4 regions of the Clostridium sp. DMHC 10 genome follow, and region 2 is predicted to be linked to each of the others. Evidence: riboswitches for the same ligand, from Rfam matches in the RefSeq annotation. Region 2 holds a riboswitch; each other region holds the start of a gene.
What was found. A riboswitch is a leader RNA that binds a small molecule or an ion and turns the genes downstream of it on or off. The one in region 2 is predicted to bind S-adenosylmethionine.
Positions count from the first base shown of each region.

Region 1: linked by a shared signal. The riboswitch ahead of AGR56_RS19830 (PLP-dependent transferase) and the one ahead of metH (methionine synthase) in region 2 are both predicted to bind S-adenosylmethionine.
Region 3: linked by a shared signal. The riboswitch ahead of metA (homoserine O-succinyltransferase) and the one ahead of metH (methionine synthase) in region 2 are both predicted to bind S-adenosylmethionine.
Region 4: linked by a shared signal. The riboswitch ahead of AGR56_RS03410 (class I SAM-dependent methyltransferase) and the one ahead of metH (methionine synthase) in region 2 are both predicted to bind S-adenosylmethionine.

Region 1 covers NZ_LGVB01000016.1:145,435-148,654, forward strand. The annotation lists gene AGR56_RS18035 (ABC transporter substrate-binding protein) at 1-1,351, opposite strand, end outside; SAM riboswitch class I at 1,769-1,870, shown strand; partial or broken gene AGR56_RS19830 (PLP-dependent transferase) at 2,014-2,470, shown strand; gene AGR56_RS18050 (hypothetical protein) at 2,672-2,938, opposite strand; gene AGR56_RS18055 (PTS system mannose/fructose/sorbose family transporter subunit IID) at 2,957-3,220, opposite strand, start outside.
Region 2 covers NZ_LGVB01000015.1:1,939,741-1,942,960, forward strand. The annotation lists partial or broken gene metH (methionine synthase) at 1-1,435, opposite strand, end outside; SAM riboswitch class I at 1,577-1,701, opposite strand; partial or broken gene AGR56_RS11440 (PrkA family serine protein kinase) at 1,866-3,220, shown strand, end outside.
Region 3 covers NZ_LGVB01000015.1:1,604,490-1,607,709, forward strand. The annotation lists gene AGR56_RS09795 (2-isopropylmalate synthase) at 1-379, opposite strand, end outside; gene metA (homoserine O-succinyltransferase) at 541-1,452, opposite strand; SAM riboswitch class I at 1,549-1,658, opposite strand; gene AGR56_RS09805 (aromatic acid exporter family protein) at 1,837-2,733, shown strand; partial or broken gene AGR56_RS09810 (DUF1848 domain-containing protein) at 2,894-3,220, opposite strand, start outside.
Region 4 covers NZ_LGVB01000015.1:295,187-298,406, forward strand. The annotation lists gene AGR56_RS03400 (MutS family DNA mismatch repair protein) at 1-607, shown strand, start outside; gene AGR56_RS03405 (hypothetical protein) at 795-1,502, shown strand; SAM riboswitch class I at 1,674-1,874, shown strand; gene AGR56_RS03410 (class I SAM-dependent methyltransferase) at 2,000-2,524, shown strand; partial or broken gene AGR56_RS03415 (PTS glucose transporter subunit IIA) at 2,592-3,088, opposite strand; partial or broken gene AGR56_RS03420 (MurR/RpiR family transcriptional regulator) at 3,117-3,220, opposite strand, start outside.

The DNA.
Region 1 (3,220 bases), on a different contig from region 2:
TATCTATTTCGGAATTTTTATAATGCATATAGTTTACTTCACTATTCGATGTAAACAATGAGTTAAATGTATCAGGATCAATTCCCATTATATATCCACCAAATACTAAATCGAAATCTGTTTGAACCTTTCTCATCTTTTCACTTAACGCTGTAGAATCCATTCCTAAAAGTTCAACATCGATACCAACTGCCTTTAATTCCTGCTGCACTATAGCTGCTTGCTTTTGCTGCGCCACATTGTTGTTTGTGTAAGCAAGTTTTAACTTCAAACCCTTTACTCCTGCTTTTTGGAGAAGTTCTTTAGCCTTAGTCATATTATAGTCATATTTTTCAGTATCACTAGATTTATATTTACTTTCATTTGGTAAGAAGGTATATACAGGCTGTGCATATTTTTCTGAAACATAAGCTGCATCTATTATTTCTTTTCTATTTAATGCATACAGTATAGCTTTTCTCACATCTTTATTTTGAACTAGCTTAGAGCTTAAATTAAAGTCCATATATGCAACTCTACCCTCACCATATGGTATAACATCTAAATTTTTATTTGATTTTTGTATTTTACTTATATCTGCTGGTTGAACTACAAGTGCATTTAACTCACCTTTTTGGAGAGCAAGTTGTGCAGTATTAGCATCTTCAATTATTCTATATACAACATTTTTAATTTTAGGTTTTCCTAGGAAATAATTATCATTTGCCACAAGTTTCACATATTGCCCTGCCTTATATTCTGCTAACTTATATGGACCAGTACCAACTGGTTTAGCATTCTTAGAGCTTTTTTCTATATTTGCTTCCCCATCATAAATATGTTTAGGCATTATAAATATATCTCCAAGAAGTTCCATTGCTGCTGAACTTACTGTAGGCAATGTAAATTTAACAGTATAATTATCAACTTTTTCAACTTTAACTGGCTTACCATCAAATATTAACTGGCTATATGCCCAGCCCCCATTTGACTCTTTAAGCATTTGATCATATGTAAATACAACATCATCTGCTGTAAATGGCTTTCCATCACTCCACTTTACATTTTTTCTAAGCTTTGCAGTATAACTTAAGTGATCAGCAGAAGGAGTCATGCTTTCAGCTAAAAAATATTGAACTTTATCAGCATTATACATATATAATGGTGAATACAATGCTTTTATTTCTGTAAGTCCATATCTATCGCTTGTAGTAATTACGTTAACTGAATTTCCTGGGTCTCCATCAATACCATAAGTAAAAGTATCAGGTTTTGCTTGTGATGTGCTATTGTTACTTGTTCCGCATCCGCTTAATACTGTTGTTGCAATAAGTAATGCTGAAACAATAGCAGTAATTCTTTTTAGTTTCATTTGTGTTCCCCCTCTTGTAAAAATTCTATCTATTTAATTAAATATTATTTTTCATATTTATTTAATATGAATTGATATAAAAAAAATTTATTTCATACAATTCTAATATGATTAATAATTTATTTACGAGTTAAATTATAACATGTTTTCATCTCATGTCAATTAATTAATTGTTTTTAAATGTTTTTTATAAATATCACTGTATCTTTTGATAAAATTTAAATATTCATTTAATCTTATTTTCCTAGTAATCAAATATGAAATATCAGTTTAGCTCATGGATAAATTATAACATTGTTTCTAATTATGTCAATACAATTTTCAACAAAAAGTTTATTTAATTTACTAGTATTGACATAACTAATTTTAAATTATATAATAGCTTCAACAAATTGTGTTTGAAAATTTAATAATAATTTCTTATCAAGAGTGATGGAGGGACTGGCCCAATGAAATCCAGCAGCATCCTTAATTTTAGGAATGTGCTAAATCCTGCAGTATTATCCTGAAAGATGAGATAAATTTATAAAACTGCTGTTTGCCTTTTTAGATGAAAAGCAGTTTTTAAATTAAGCTAAAAATTGGAGGATATTTTATGGAATTAGATTGCAGAAACTTTTGAGACAAAAGCAGTTCATGGAAGCAGTAATTTTGAAAACCGAACAAATCCTCTTATGAAGATAACAGATATAAGAAAAGTCTCAAAAATAACCAAAAAAAATGATATTTTACTTATAGTAGATAACACATTTATGACACCATATTATCAAAAGCCCCTCAATCTTGGTGCCGATGTTGTCCTTCACAGCGGAACAAAATTTCTTGGTGGACACAATGATACTTTAGCAGGCTTCAGGTTTTGGTTCTATGATATCCTTTTATATAGACAGTAAAGCTACAGTTGAAAAAATACTAGAAAAGGTAAAAATAATTATTTTTGCAGAAAGCCTTGGAGGCGTAGAAAGTCTAATAACTTATCCTGACACACAGGCACATGCTGACGTTCCTCATGAAGTCAAACAGAAACTTGGAGTAACAGACAAACTTTTAAGACTTTCAGTAGGAATTGAAAATGTAAATGATTTGATAAAAGATTTAAGCAATGCTTTATCTGGCTAAAGCAACTATCAGCAGGATTTTCTGACATCTATTTTTCCGGTAAATGCTTTCCTTATTTTATTATATATTTTTGTGATTGCAATTTAATTTACTTTTTAGCAAAAGCTGCCACACTAATTTTTTAGTGTGACAGCCCCTTTACTTTAAGCAGTCATAATTATTCTTTAATCTTATAATATATTAACCTTACTTATTTGTTAATCAACTCCAAAATATGATTAACATTTTTTTGCCATTCCTTATTGCCAAATTAATTATAAGGCATGCTATAACAGAAATTACAGCAATTAAAATGCCAAAAATTCCAAAAGCAAATTTGATTCCAGAATGTGATAATCCATAGTAAGCTATTACAACACCTATACTAGATAAACCCATAACATTTATAGACCATTTAGATAATTTTTTTAATAGTTTACTTTGCATCTCAGCTTCATAAATCATTTGTTTTTTCTTTTCATCTATCATACTAATTCCCCATGTCAATTAATAAGTTAATCCTGGATTAAAGAATCCTACAAGTACTCCAAGAAAAGCTATTATCAAAAATATTAGCATTACTATTGTAGGAGATATTTTCTTCTTTGACATAAGCCACCATGCAAGGATTACAGCGCCTGCTGAAAGAATTTTAGGGAAAACACCATCAAGAGTCTTTTGTAAATCTATAATTACTCCACCACGAGAATTGTACATTTTCAAAGATGTATTAATATTTACCCAAGTAGCAGCAACTGCACCAATTACTAT
Region 2 (3,220 bases):
CCATAACTACAACACCAGCGCCAAAGTTTTTAATTATTTTTGCTTCCTCTAAAAATCTTTTTTCTCCAACCTTAAGACTTATAGAGTTTACAATTGCTTTACCTTGAATTGATTTAAGACCAGTTTCCAAAACCTCAAAATTGGAGGAATCTATCATTACTGGAACCTTTGAAATTTCAGGGTCACTTGCAATGAGACGTAAAAATGTTTCCATCTCAACCGTAGCATCTAAAAGAGCATCATCAAAATTTACATCTATTATCTGAGCCCCATTTTCAACTTGATGTTTTGCTACAGATAAGGCTTCCTCATAATTCTTCTCCCTTATAAGCCTTGCAAATTTTGCTGAACCTGCTACATTTGTTCTTTCACCTACATTTACAAAGTTACTTTCCTTGTTTATTCTTACAGCTTCAAGACCGCAGTAAATTGTTTCTGGTTCTAATTTAGGAATTTTTCTTGGTTTTATGCCATCAACAGCATTACTTATGGCTTTAATGTGATTAGGGGTGGTACCACAGCAGCCTCCAACAATATTGATGTTTCCGTCTAGTGCAAGCCTTTTAACAAGAGAAGCTGTTTGTTCTGGAAGTTCTTCATATTCTCCAAGTGAATTTGGAAGCCCAGCATTTGGATAAAAAGATATATATTTATCTTGAGTATCAGAAAGTTGCTTTATAAAAGGTACGAGTTCTTTTGCACCAAAGGAACAGTTAAGGCCTATGGCAATCACATGCTCATTTTTCATGCTTTCTGCAAAAGCTTCAAGTGTTTGACCAGAAAGAATTCTTCCACTTTTATCCGCTACAGTTCCAGATATTATAATAGGAAGGACACGAGATTTTTTTTCAAATACGCTTTCGGCAGCCAATATAGCGGCTCTTGCATTTAAAGCATCGAATATAGTTTCTATAAGAAGTAAATCTACACCACCGTCTATAAGACCTTCAATTTGTTCGCTGTATGCTAAAACAAGATCATCAAAATTTACATTTCTAAAACCGGGATTTTCAACGTCTGGTGACATGGATAAGGTTCTGTTTGTAGGACCAATAGAACCAGCTGCAAAACGAGGTTTTCCTGGAGTTTTTTTAGTGAAGGCATCAACAGCTTCCTTTGCAAGTTTAGCTCCAGTAAAATTGATTTCGTATATTTTACCTTCCATGTTGTAATCACTTTGAGATATTCTGTTTCCATTGAAAGTATTGGTTTCAATGATGTCAGCCCCAGCTTCAAGGTATTTATTGTGAATAGCTTTTATTACCTCTGGATTTGTAAGATTTAAAATGTCGTTGTTGCCCTTTTGATTTATATGGCAGTGAAGAGATCCGCAAAAGTCATGTTCATTAAGGTTAAAGCCTTGAATACACGTTCCCATAGCACCATCAAGCACAAGAATTTTCTTGTTTAGTAAGTCTACTATATTTGAATTCATTTATTAGCCCCCTTTATATCAGTTCACAATACACAATTCACAGTGCGCGGTTTTGAATAATTTTTTTGTTTTGACAGAAAATCTTAAATCCTCACATAACAAAAACCCGAGAAAAATCTCGAGTAATTACTCTAAGGATTATTCTCATCTATCAGCCTATAAGTATAAAACTTACCTAGCTGCTGGAATTAGCACCATATACTACATGTATAAGTACTGGTTGCCGGGCTTCGAAGGGCCAGTCCCTCAGCCTCTCTTGATAAGATTGTAATTAAAATTTTACTTTATTATATTAGTTAAGATTGTAAATGTCAATAAAATTTTATTTTGTAAAGTTTATGAATATAAATATGAAAAAAAAAATATATATTTTGTATGAAGATTATATTTTATGGCTTGTAATTTTAAATTGCCATTAGGAGGTGCGTTTATGGATTTTAAAGAGATAATAAAGAATGATAGGGAAAACTCAAATAAGATTAAATTTGAAGGTACATTTCTTGAATATCTTGATATAGTTAAAAAAAAATCCCGATGTTTGTAAGCTTGCACATAAAAGGATATATGACATTATAAAGGAAAAAGGATTTGAAGTATTAAAACCAGAAGAAAATCCAAGGACAAGAAAAATATATGGGAACGAACCTATAAAGAAATACAACTTTTTTTAAAGATGACTTTTTTGGAATAGATAAAGTTATAATGAAACTTGTAAATTATTTCAATGCTTCCTCAATGAAAGGGGAAGAGGCAAGGCAGGTACTTTATCTTGTTGGACCTGTTGGAGCAGGAAAATCATCATTAGTTGAAGCTATAAAAAAAGCACTTGAAGCTTCGCAGCCTGTTTACAGTCTTAAAGGATGTCCTATGAGAGAAGAACCGCTGCATCTTATACCTAAGCATTTAAGGGGAGAATTTGAAAAAGAACTTGGTATAGAAATAGAAGGAGATTTGTGTCCTGTTTGTAAGTATAGACTTACACATGACTATAAGGGTGAATACGAAAAATTTCCAATTACAACCAGTGGCTTTTCAATAAGATCAAGAAAAGGTATTGGTGTAGTTCCACCAGTAGATCCTAACAATCAGGATACTTCAATTTTAACTGGTTCCATAGATATATCAAAAATGGATTTATATTCAGAGGACGATCCAAGGATATTCTCCTTAAATGGAGCTTTCAACGTTGGAAATAGGGGTATGGTAGAGTTTATAGAAGTATTTAAGAATGATGTTGAATATCTTCACACAATAATAACTGCTACTCAGGAAAAATCTATACCATCGCCAGGAAAAGGTGCAATGATATATTTTGATGGGCTTATTATAGCTCACTCAAATGAGGCAGAATGGAATAAGTTTAAATCTGATCATACAAATGAAGCTATACTTGATAGAATAGTAAAAATTGAAGTTCCGTATTGTCTTGAACTTAATGAAGAAATAAAAATTTATGAAAAGATACTTAAAAAGAGTAATTTTACAGCGCATATAGCTCCTCATACTTTGAGCACAGCAGCTATGTTTGCAATACTTTCAAGACTTAAGCCTTCCTCTAAAGTTGATATTATAACAAAGCTTAAAATATATAATGGTGAAGACATAGTAGAAAATGGAACAACTAAGAAGGTTGATATAAATGAACTTAGAGAAGAAGCTGGAATAATGGAAGGAATGAATGGAATATCTACAAGATTTATAGTAAAAGCAATAGATAATGCACTTTCTAGTTCTGAATATGACTGCATAAATCCTTTAAGCATAATGGAGAGTATTATAAAATCT
Region 3 (3,220 bases), 340 kb from region 2:
ATTTTGCGTATTTTATAGCATCAATATTTTGCATAAATATCTGTTCCTTATTTTTTCCATCATATAAATCAGATGATCCTAAAACAATATGAATTATTGGATCATAAGAATTTTTTATGCAATTATATACTTCGTCAATATCACGTCTTATAGCTCTTGATGGAACAGAAATTGTAGTTTTAGTACCAACCTTTTGAGCTATAGCTTTAGTAATTTCTAAATCATTATGCGATAAGGATGGAAAACTCGTTTCTATTATGTCAACTTTCATCTTTTGAAGTTGATATGCAATCTTTAGTTGCTCATTTATATTAAGCTTAGCACCCGGAATTTTTTCACCATCTCTCAAGGTCGTATCCATGATCAATATTTTCTTCATAATACTTTTACCTCCATCATATATAGCTTTTGCATATTCGTCTATAAAACAAAACCTCATCTCAAACCAGAGACGAGGTTATAATCCCGCTACCATTTAAAAAGATAACTAATTGTATATACTTATGATAATATTTATAGTCACACATGTCAATAGCTATTTTATTTTTTAATCTCATATGGAGTTTCTTGGTATACATAATAGTTAAGCCAATTTGAAAAAAGTAAATTCGCATGCCCTCTCCACGTAACAAGAGGTTTTTTTGACGGATCATCATCTTCAAAATAATTTTTAGGTGGTTTAATATCCAAACCTAAATCTAAATCCCTTACATACTCATCATTTAAAGTATTTTTATCATACTCAGAATGCCCCATTACAAATATTTGCTTCCCTTTTTTATTTGAAACTATATAAACACCAGCTTCATTCGATTCCGCAAGAATTTGAAGATTTGGATTTTCCTCTATATCCTCTTTTTTAACAGTAGTATGTCTAGAATGAGGAGCGTAAAATTTATCATCAAAACCTCTTGTAAGTTTAACATGTTCCTTTGTTACAGTATGATTAAATACTCCAAACAATTTTTCAGGAAGTTCATATTTTTTTATTCCATAATGATAATACAACCCAGCTTGAGCACCCCAACATATATGAATTGTAGATGTTACATTTGTATTAGTCCATTCAAATATTTCGCAAAGTTCTTTCCAGTAATCTACATCTTCAAATTTCATTGTTTCAACTGGTGCACCAGTTATTATCATTCCATCAAATTTTTCATTTTTGATTTCGCTAAACTTTTTATAAAACATTAAAAGGTGCTCTTGAGATGTATTTTGTGAGGCATGTGTCTCTGTATGAATAAATGTTGGATTCACCTGAAGCGGAGAATTACCAATTAATCTTAAAATTTGAGTTTCAGTAACAATCTTTTTAGGCATTAAATTTAAAATTAAAATATTAAGTGGTCGTATATCTTGATGATAAGCCCTATTTTCATGCATAAAGAATATATTTTCATTTTCCAGAGTTTGAGCTGCTGGAAGATTATCAGGTATTTTTATTGGCATATATGTCACCGTCCTATATATAAAATTAAAACATAAAAAATCCGTTTTCAAACAAGAAAAACGGATTATAAGTATCAAAAATACTCAAAACTGTTTTTCTTATCTTTCAAAACATAAGTTTTGCAGGAATTAACACCGTACATTGAAATGATAATGCCGGTTGTTAGGTTTCATTGGGCCAGTCCCTCCACCATTCTAGATAAGAATTAACCATATTACTTTTATATTATAGTTGTTTGTTTGTTAAATTGCAATATTTTTAATTAAGTTTACAATAAATTGCATTTACATAATAAGTATTATGTAAATTAATATCCCTACTTTGAATATTTTGCTTAACTATACTATAATATTAAGGTATTTTAAATTTTATGAGGTGATTAAATGAAACCTATTGGGATGAGAAATATAAAAACTGCTCTATCTGTATTTTTATGTGTTTTAGTATCTAGATTACTAAAGATGGAATACCCATTTTATGCTGCTATAGCCGCTGTAATATCAATGAGTTCCTCCGTTACTGATTCCTATATTGCTGGAAGAAACAGAATGTTTGGAACTTTCGTAGGTGCTATGATAGGTCTTTTATTTTCGCTTGTTTTACCTGGAAATATATTATTATGCGGTGTAGGTATTATAATTATCATCTACATATGTAATATATTAAATTGGAATAAATCCATAAGTATTGCATGCATAGTTTTTACTGCTATAATGACAAATTTAAATGGCAGAAATCCTTTTTCATACAGCTTTAATAGGCTTTTAGATACTCTGCTTGGTATCACCATTGCATTAGCAGTAAATTATATTTTTATACCTCCTAAATATGTGGGTAAAATAATACATCAATGTAATACTGTAATAGATCATCTATTTATAATATTCGGCAAAAACACTATTTATAATGAAGAAATAAATTTAAAAGAGTACAGTGACAAATTAAATAAATTAGAAAACTATATAACTACCTACAGCAAAGAAATAAGATTTTCTAAGGAAACTGCAATAAAAATAGATAATATAAAAAGTATGATAACTCAATTTAACAAAGCTTATTACTCTTTAAATATATTAAATTCATTAAAACATAGTAAAAATTTAAATAAGGACAATGCAGCAAAAATAGAAGCCATATTTAATAAAAAAGTCCCCTCACATGAAGGCACCTATACGGATGAACTTATTGTATATAATTATCATGTAGGCGAATTATTAAATATATTGGAATCTTTGATTGAGAATAATATAACCAAGGATGAATTTATTATGAAAATATAAAAAAATCTCCACATACATAAATAAGCTATGTGGAGATTTTTTAAAGTACTTACTTTTAAAATTTTTATTGAATTAATATTTTAGTTAACATTGATTTGTATTTACATAATAATTGTTATGTAAATAGTAGTGCACCTGCTTTTAATAAAGATAAAATTAACTATTTAAACAAACTCATCTGTTGAGTAAATTCTTTTATAGATTTCATTTTTCTAATAGTTATTTTTTCATCACCTCTTAAATTTCCTACTAACATAGGTGAATTAGGATTATGCTTTAGCCAATTATCTTGGACTAATTGATTATTAAAATTTGCATAGCAGTATAGACAATGATGTTTGCAAGTATTATACTGTTCAATATCTACACTTTTTACACACCCGCATACTTCCCTTTGTGTATCATCTTTTTTTACATCTATCTGTCTTTTTATATAAATCTAAAAAACTTATAACACACTTATCTGTGTATCCTGCAAGCTGCTTAC
Region 4 (3,220 bases), 1.6 Mb from region 2:
AGAAGAAATTGGGCATCCATTAATCGATGAAAAAACTAGGATATATAATGATGTTGATATGACAGATAGTATTTTTATAATTACTGGTTCAAATATGTCTGGAAAAACTACTTTTTTAAGAACAGTTGGAATTAATCTTGTTCTTGCATATGCAGGAGCACCAGTATGTGGCAAAAAGCTTACTTGCTCTGTTGTTGATATATATACCTCTATGAGAATAACTGATGATTTAAACAGGGGAATGTCTACTTTTTATGTTGAACTTATTAGAATGAAAAAGATGATAGAAAATATAAAAACAAAGCATCCAATGATTTTCTTAATAGATGAGATATTCCGTGGTACTAATTCGAATGACAGGATAGTAGGGGCAAAAAGTGTTCTTAAAAGTCTCAATGAAAAATGGGTATTTGGACTTATTTCTACTCATGACTTTGAATTATGCAATCTTGAGTATGATGATAAAAACAGAATTAAAAATTACCATTTCTCAGAAAGCTATGAGGGAAATAAAATAAAGTTTGATTATAAACTTAAAAAAGGACGTTCAGATACCACTAATGCTAAATATCTTATGAAAATGATTGGAATAGATATTATAGAGTAACATTATCATTTTCAGATATAATAAAATTTGCAAAAATCAATAGTGTTTTGAAAGATTAAAAATTTAGATCTATCTTTTAATGGTAGGTCTTTTTTTATGGAAATTAATTATAAAAAGCATTATGTAAAGAAAATTCTAGTATACATATAAGGTGATATTATATAAATTATTTATCTAGGAGGATTTTATGTATAAAGAAAGAATATCAGTATTCAAAGTTCTTTCAAATGTTATTTCTATCGGAGCAGGTAATATAGCGAAGTTTGTTTTGGCTATGCTTATACCATCCTTAGTATTTTTCATTATATGCCTTTTTTCGGGATTAATAACTGGCAGTGTAACTATACTATCTGGATTTTCTATAGGTGAAGTTTTACTTTGCATAATTGTATATTTGGTAATGATTTTTGCAATTTGTATACCGCTTAGTGTGGGAACTTATTATATAGCAAGAAATTATCAAGATACACATGAGATTGTATTTTCAGATATACTTGTTTGTTTTAAGAAGAATATGGTATTAAAATCAATAGGATTAAGCTTACTTATGACAATAATACTGATTGTAGGTTATATATTGCTTGTAATTCCAGGTGTAATACTTACTTATATGTTTATATTTGCATTTATCGTTATGATTGATAATCCTAAACTTGGAATTTTAGAAGTTATTAGCTTAAGTGCAAAGCTTTCTAAAGGATATAAGCTTAAAATTTTTGGATACAATATACTTTTAGGGATTATACCTGCACTTGTATATGTTTTGCTTAGAGGGAGTATAGTGGGAATTTTAATATATTTTATAATTTGTTTAGTTATATCAGCTTTCAATTTATTAGGTTTAGGCTTCTTTTATATGGATAGTTTAGACTGGTTACAAAATCAGGTGAAGTAATATTTTGAAACACCATTACGTTACTTGGAACATATAGTTATACAGTATGTATTTTATTTAAATCACTTCTTCAATATTATTATTTCTTTTAAATATAGAGCAGTGCCAATCCTTGACATTGAGTATATTTAGCTATATAATTTAACTAAACATATAAGAATACTATAAATTATCTTATCAAGAGTGGTGGAGGGACTGGCCCTGTGAAACCCGACAACCGGCATTAAAGAGAAATTATTGTGAAACTTAAATTATACATTATAAAAGGATGGAATTGGTAGAGATTTTTATGATGTATAAGTTAATAGTTGAATTAGTTTCACTATTGTATGCACGGTGTTAATTCCTGCAAAGTAATTTGGAAGATAAGAAAATGGTGATAAAAGTCTGTTATAAAAGCTGTTTTCTTTTAAAAGGAAAATGGCTTTTATTTTTGGAGAGGTGAATAATTTGAACGGAAAAGATAGGATAGATATTGTAAAAAACAAAAATTAATTTTGAAAAAGGATATAGAAGGAGAAAAAATTTTAGATATTGGCGGCGGCGGTGAAGGTGTAATTGGCGGTTTATATGGAAAAAGAGTAACAGCCATAGATAAAAGGCAAGATGAACTTGATGCTGCAGCAGAAGGACCGGTGAAAATGATTATGGATGCTTCAGATCTAAAATTTGAGGATAAATGTTTTGATGTGGCAACATCATTTTTTACAATGATGTTTATTGATAAAGATGAACATAAAAAGGTATTTAATGAAATATACAGAGTGATAAAAAGCGGTTCGAGTTTTGTATTGTGGGATGCGGTTATTCCAAAGGAGGATGATGGTAAAAAGGATATATTTATCATAGAACTTGAGATAGATACACCTAATGGTCTAATTGAGACATCATATGGTGTGATGAAAAAAAATAATGAGCAGGATTTAAAGTATTTTAAAAGACTAGGAAAAAAAGCTGGTTTTAAAATTGAAAGTGAAGAACAGTATGATAAGATATTCAAAATCGTATTTAAAAAACCATAGTAAAAAAATTAAGGAAGCCTAAATAAAAGATTTTAACACCTATATTGTCGTTAAAATCTTTTATAAATTATTTTATAAATACAGCATTTGTGTCTTTACAATTTACATTTTGTTTATTATATGTAAAAATTTCTCTCTTTTAAATCTAAAAATATTATAGGAACAACTAAAGATTTTACTTTATCTTTTATTGAGGCTATATCAACGCTTAATATAAGATCTCCGGCCTTAACTCTATCTTCACTTGAGACGTGAGCGGTGAAACCTTCACCTTTTAAGTTAACTGTATCAAGTCCAAAATGAATTAATACTTCTATACCATCACTATTTTTAATTGTAATTGCGTGTTTAGTTGGAAAGATGCTTGTCACTATACCATCGAAAGGAGAAAATACATTTCCATCTGAAGGTATTATTGCAAAACCATCACCCATCATGCGTTGAGAGAAGACGTCATCATCTACAGTATCTAAACTTATTATTTCACCAGATACTGGTACTAAAAAATTTGGTGATTTTTTCATTTTTTTTGTTTGTTATTATATTTTTTAATTTGCTGAACATTTTAATCCCTCCTGATTTTTAACCTAAATTATTTCTGATTTTTAGGATTTGTTTTAGATTTTTTTAAATATTGACTAAATATAACTTCAAATAACATAAGTACATTAGGATAAAAAGAATTTGGTATTTTAT